DNA from 3 places in the Clostridium sp. DJ247 genome. Region 1 is predicted to be linked to each of the others. Evidence: riboswitches for the same ligand, from Rfam matches in the RefSeq annotation. Region 1 holds a riboswitch; each other region holds the start of a gene.

Region 1 (2,207 bases):
TAATTATGTTAGAAATTATTATTATAACATTTGGTTTACTATAATTGCACCATCTAAAGATAGAGTAGATGAAATTGTTAACAGTATAAAGGTTGAAAGTGAGTTAGAAAAAGTACTTACTTTACCGGCAGTTAGATTATTTAAAATTAACGCTACTTTTAATATGTTAAGGGAGATAGATGATGCTAAGCTTATTAGAAAAAAATATAGTTAAAAGATTATCTGGAGATATTCCTTTATGTAATGAACCTTATAAGAAATTAGCTGAAGAGCTTGGAATTACTGAAGAAGAGTTGTTAGCTAACATAAATACCTTACATCATAGGGGTATTATAAAGAGGATAGGTGGGGTGTTATTTCATAGGGAAGCCGGATTTAAAGCCAATGCTATGGTTGTATGGAAAGTTCCAGGAGAAAGGATAGAGCACATTGGAAATTTAATATGTTCTTTTAGTGAAGTAACACATTGCTATGAAAGGCAAACTTATGAAGATTGGCCATATAATTTATTTACTATGATACATAGCGAGAGTAGAGAAATATGTGAAAATGTTATTAAAAAAATAGCTGATGTTATTAAGATAACAGATTATAAAATTTTATATAGTACAAGAGAATTAAAAAAAAGTAGTATGAAATATTTCGTAGAAGAGAAATAACTATTCTAACACGCATTTATGGTTCCTGCAGGTCAACTTAAAGAGTATAGTTAAGAGGGATATTTTTATGTAACAAATCCATATAGATGAATTTTAACCAAATGAAGCCTGACATGGTTATTGATTTTATTTTTGAATTATGATAAATTGAATTTATAAACCTGTAAAAATTTAATAGCTAAGGGGAGTCTATACTAATAGGCTGAGAGTGGAATGTTATTCCTTACCCTCATAACCTGATTTGGGTAATGCCAACGTAGGGAGAGAATGGATGTTTTTGTGTTATGCTTATTTTTAGTAACACAAAATTTGGTCTTATTTAGAATTATGAGGGAAGCACTTTTTTGCTTCCTTTTTGTTTTTTATCCATTTTATACCTAGAACAAGAGGTTCTCTTTAATTAGCGAAGGTATTAGTGCCAGTTTGCTATGGTATAAACTAACTTAAGAAGTTAGCTTTAAGAAATTTTGCATAAGTTTTACTTCATAGGAAAGAAGGTGAGAAAATGATTATAAATGGAGAAGCTATAAATTTTAAGGGTGGAATCACTATAACTGAAATGCTGGAAGAATTGAAATTAGATTCAAATAAGGTGGTAGTAGAAGTAGATTTAGAAATAATAAATAAAGATGAATTTTCAGTAAAAATATTAAGCACTGACTCTAAGGTTGAAATAATTAGATTTGTTGGAGGCGGTTAACATGAATATTTTCTTAAATGAGAGAAAAACAGAAGTAGAGCAGAATACTACAGTTTTTCAATTAAGAAGTATGGTTAAAGAAGATGCTGATATAGTTGTGTATAATGGCTTTATCATAAAAGAAGATTATGTATTAAATGAAAATGATAAGGTAGTATTTATAAAAAAAGGAGAAATACCTAAGCTAGAAGACATGGAAGCCATGCTTTTAGCAAGACATACACCTTTTGTTCATAACAAAATAAAAGAATGTAGTGTAGGTATTGCAGGACTTGGAGGACTTGGGTCAAATGTGGCTGTATCTCTTGCTAGAGTAGGAATTGGAAGGCTTGTATTAGTAGATTTTGATGTTGTGGAACCTAGTAATTTAAATAGACAACAATACTTTATTAAGCATTTAGGAATGAAAAAAACTCATGCTTTAGAACAAATAATAAGTGATTGTAATCCATTTGTTAGAGTTGAAAAGAAAGATGCATTTTTAGATGAAAATAATATTATAGATATTTTCAAAGATGTGGATATAATAGTAGAAGCTTTTGACAACCCTGTTTCTAAAGCTGTATTAGTAAATACGGTTTTAAGTAAAATGAAAGACAAAAAAATCATAGCAGCTTCAGGTATGGCTGGATATTTTTCAAGTAATACTATTGCCACGAAAAAGATAAAAGATAACTTTTACTTAATAGGAGATGGAGAAAATGAGGCCAAGCCGGGGTGTGGTCTTATGGCACCTAGGGTTGCTATTGCTGCAAATCATCAAGCAAATGCGGTTTTGAGAGTTATACTTGGTGAAGAATAACGTAATAAAATATTATAGGGGGATAGAGCGAAAATTTAACTTATAC
Region 2 (2,207 bases), on a different contig from region 1:
TTCAAGGGTCCCAGTAGATATACCTATAATTTTATCGTTGCCAAGAATAGTTCTGGCTATAGATAAAGGCATATCATCTTGTCCAAGATGTACTCCATCTGCATTAATAGCTTGAGCAATATCTATTCTGTCATTTATAATTAAAGGAACTTTATAGTAATCAGTTACTTTTTTAACTTCTACTGCGACTTTATAAAATTCTCTAGTGGAGATATTTTTTTCTCTTACTTGAACAATAGTAGTTCCTCCAAGAATTGCTTCTTCTACAACAGTTTTTAAGCTTCTACCTTTTAAAAAACTTCTATCTGTTATGAGATATAGACTATAATCTATTGTCATATAACTTTACCTTCCTTCTGTAAATTCTTAATTTTATTCAAAAGACACACCAGCTTTCTTATAAACTTCTATAAAATGTCCTACAGGACCTACACCATGACCTATAGAAAATGAGTTTTCTATAGCTTTTGTTATATATAGCTTTGATAATGAAACAGCTTCCTGTATGCTGTGTTCCTTAGCTAAATGAGAAGCTATGGCAGAAGAAAGGGTACAGCCTGTTCCATGAGTATTTTTTGTATCTATTCTATAACCTTCAAGCGTTATAAAACTGTCATCAGAAAGTAAGATGTCATTAGCATCATTACATCTATGGCCGCCTTTAACAAGTACATTTTTTGCACCCATTTCTTTTATTAGCAAAGCAGCCTCTTTCATAGCAGCTTCATTTTCAATTTTTATACCTGTTAAAACCTCAGTTTCAGGTATATTGGGTGTTACTAGGTCTGCAATAGATATTAGTTGTCTTATAGCTTCTTCTGCTTCTGGTTTAAGTAAGAAATAGCCACTTTTTGATACCATAACCGGATCTACAACTATGTTTTTAGCCTTGTATTCAGTTAGCAGATTTTTTATTATCTCTATAGTTTTGCTATTTGAAACCATACCAATTTTTACAGCATCTACATTTATATCATCAAATATAGAACGTATCTGAGCTTCAATAAGTTCCTGTGTAACTTCCATTACTTTTTGTACACCTAATGTATTTTGTGCAGTTATTGCAGTTATTACGCTCATACCATAGACTCCAAGAGAACTCATGGTTTTTATGTCAGCTTGAATACCAGCTCCGCCGCAACTATCAGACCCTGCAATTGTTAATACTTTTTTCATTTAAACCACCTCTATTTATATGTGTTAGAAAACTTTGAGTTAATACAACCCCTAATCCAGACTTTAAACGAAGAACATTAAGATAATAAGGATAAAACAGTGAAAAAATATATATTATTTTAATTACTAGAATGAAAATAAAAAATGTATTGCAGAAAAGCAATACACTGAAATATACATAACTATAAAGATAATGTTTGCTTCCCTACGCCAGTGTTATCTGGGTCAGGTTCAAAGGGTTAGAGATAACTCTTCTCAGCCTAGAAGGCACCCCCACAAAGGGTTTATTTAATTACCACTATTGTACTATATATATGAAAATATGCAATAGTACAATAGTAATAACTAAAGCATAAGTATTATGCCTTTTAGACAAATATTAAGTCTTTCTTTATAAGCGGGTGCAGTTTTTTTTAGTAGTTATATTATGTTTATTTTCAACTAATACACTTCGAACTTTTTCTTTAACATATTCATTTCCATAGATAATATCTGAGCTTAGTCTACATTTATTTATTATGGATATAAAAGTAAGACTTTTATTTGCTTTAAGTAAGTTGTTGACAGCTCTATTTATTTTTTTGTTTATAACCTGTATTTCCTTGTAATATATAATTTTTTCTAGTATGTAGTTTCTTAATTCAGGATACTTTCGTATTACAAAACGAGTTATACCTGATTTCTCTGCAACTACAGCAAATATCAGTCTTTCGCTGGTAGAACTCATACAAGAAAGAGTAGTATTAATATCAATTTTATACTCTTCTACATCTTTATAATATAAATCTGTAACATTTAGATAATTTTCCATTTCAAATCTCCTTATTCGACAATAAGTACATATCAATCATATTACATTATGGAAATTTTGTAAATTACTTTATTTTTCTACATTACTAATTATATTATTACAAATTATATGTTACAATAGCGACAAATTAATTTTTATAATATAAAGACCACATAGGTTATAAAAAAGTACATAGGTGGTACTTTCTTTATTTTCATTAAAGTATAGAATGTTATTAGAA
Region 3 (2,207 bases), on a different contig from region 1:
AAAATTTTAACTACAGACTTAGCCCCGAGAGGGTAAGGAATCCTAATAGTTTAAAAATAGAAGATTTTACAAAGGAACTATTAGATAATAAACCTAAGCATGCACGATTCGATTGATGATAATGAAGTTTGGACATATAAGGAAACATCAGAAATGGAGGTGGATGATATGGTAAGCAATTTAGGTAGAAAGATTGAAGAAGGATTTAAGAAATCAAAACAGGAAGGAATAGAAAAAGGAATAGAAAAAATAGCTATAAAAATGATCAAAAAGGGTATAGATATTGAAGAAATATTGGAATTGACAGAATTAAGCCGAGGTGAAATATTAAGACTTAAGAATCAAATAGAGAGTGATAAAAATTAAATATTTGGTTTATAGATACGCTTCAGAAAATACTGCCTTGATAGGAAACAATATCTATGGTATAATTGAAATTGTTAAAAACTTAATACTACTAGGGGGGCTCATATAATGAGCTGAGATAGAACTGTTAGTTCTGACCCTCATAACCTGATTTGGTTAACACCAACGTAGGGAAGTACTTTGTAAGGTAAGAAATATGTTTTGTAGATAGTTTCTATATAAGTATATTTTATTATAAAGGAATTATGAGGGAGCTGTAAAGCTCCTTTTTTATTACATGAACTATGAAATTATTTACGTTACACGGAGTATTTTTAATAATTATCATAGTATTATTTGTAGAGGTTATGAGACAGTTAAAGCTAATAAAATATCTATTAATTGGTAATAAGAATAATCTAAAGTATAAATAAATAGTTAAAGAGGAGATGGATTATAATGAACTATACAACACAAATGGACGCTGCCAAAAAAGGCATAATCACAAAAGAAATGGAAATAGTAGCTAAGAAGGAAAATATAGATGTTAATCATTTAGTAGAGCTAGTAGCAGCTGGTAGAGTGGCTATACCAGCTAATAAGAATCATAAGTCCATAAGTCCAGAGGGTATAGGTGAAGGACTTAGAACAAAAATTAATGTTAACCTAGGTATTTCAAAGGATTGCAACTGCATAGAAGATGAATTTGAAAAGGTTAGAGTTGCCATAGAAATGAAAGCTGAAGCTATAATGGATTTAAGCTGTTTTGGTAAAACAGAAGAATTTAGAACAAAGCTAGTAGAAGTTTCTCCGGCTATGATTGGTACAGTTCCAATATATGATGCAGTAGGTTTTTATGATAAAGAATTAAGTGATATAACTGAAGATGAGTTAATAAATGTTATAGAGAAACATGCAAAAAATGGCGTAGACTTTATGACTATACATGCAGGAATTAACAGAGAGACTGCAGCAGTATTTAAAAGAAATAAAAGACTTACAAACATTGTATCAAGAGGTGGAGCTTTGATGTTTGCTTGGATGGAGCTTAACAATAAAGAAAATCCATTCTACGAACATTATGATAAAGTATTAGATATATGTGAAAAATATGATGTAACTATAAGTTTAGGTGATGCCTGTCGTCCAGGATCTATTGCAGACTCTACAGATCCTAGTCAAATAAAAGAATTAATGACACTAGGAGAGTTAACAAAAAGAGCTTGGGAGAGAAATGTACAAGTTATGATAGAAGGACCAGGACATATGAGCTTAGATGAAATAAAGGCTAACATGCAGTTAGAAAAGAAGCTATGTCATAATGCACCATTTTATGTACTAGGTCCACTAGTTACAGATGTAGCACCAGGATATGATCACATAACATCAGCTATAGGTGGAGCAATAGCAGCTTCCTCTGGAGCGGATTTCTTATGTTATGTAACTCCAGCAGAACATTTAAGACTTCCAAATCTAGATGATATGAAAGAAGGTATCATAGCTTCTAAGATTGCTGCCCATGCAGGAGATATAGCAAAAGGAATTAAAGGGGCTAGAGATTGGGACAACGCTATGAGTGAAGCAAGAAGGGAACTTGACTGGGAAAAGATGTTCAGCTTGGCTATAGACCCTGTAAAAGCTAGAAGATACAGAGAAGAATCACAGCCGGAAGATGAACATACTTGTACTATGTGTGGAAAAATGTGTGCTGTTAGAAATATGAATAAAATATTGAGCGGTAAGAATCTAAATGTGTTAAGAGATGATGATTAGTGGCAGTTGGCTATTGGATAAATATTTAGAAAATAAATAGTTTAAAGGCAGGTAATAAATTTACCTGCCTTTAAACTATTTATTATTTC

Evidence for each region. A riboswitch is a leader RNA that binds a small molecule or an ion and turns the genes downstream of it on or off. The one in region 1 is predicted to bind thiamine pyrophosphate.
Region 2: linked by a shared signal. The riboswitch ahead of thiD (bifunctional hydroxymethylpyrimidine kinase/phosphomethylpyrimidine kinase) and the one ahead of thiS (sulfur carrier protein ThiS) in region 1 are both predicted to bind thiamine pyrophosphate.
Region 3: linked by a shared signal. The riboswitch ahead of thiC (phosphomethylpyrimidine synthase ThiC) and the one ahead of thiS (sulfur carrier protein ThiS) in region 1 are both predicted to bind thiamine pyrophosphate.

Annotation. Positions count from the first base shown of each region.
Region 1 is NZ_JABAIW010000044.1:9,451-11,657, forward strand. Features, by position in the region: gene HGI79_RS16315 (AsnC family transcriptional regulator) at 1-214, shown strand, start outside; gene HGI79_RS16320 (Lrp/AsnC family transcriptional regulator) at 183-659, shown strand; TPP riboswitch at 831-939, shown strand; gene thiS (sulfur carrier protein ThiS) at 1,165-1,359, shown strand; gene thiF (sulfur carrier protein ThiS adenylyltransferase ThiF) at 1,361-2,161, shown strand.
Region 2 is NZ_JABAIW010000023.1:47,415-49,621, reverse strand. Features, by position in the region: gene thiE (thiamine phosphate synthase) at 1-339, opposite strand, end outside; gene thiD (bifunctional hydroxymethylpyrimidine kinase/phosphomethylpyrimidine kinase) at 373-1,176, opposite strand; TPP riboswitch at 1,361-1,461, opposite strand; gene HGI79_RS10920 (hypothetical protein) at 1,568-1,987, opposite strand.
Region 3 is NZ_JABAIW010000102.1:1,400-3,606, reverse strand. Features, by position in the region: gene HGI79_RS21850 (hypothetical protein) at 100-366, shown strand; TPP riboswitch at 450-557, shown strand; gene thiC (phosphomethylpyrimidine synthase ThiC) at 805-2,118, shown strand.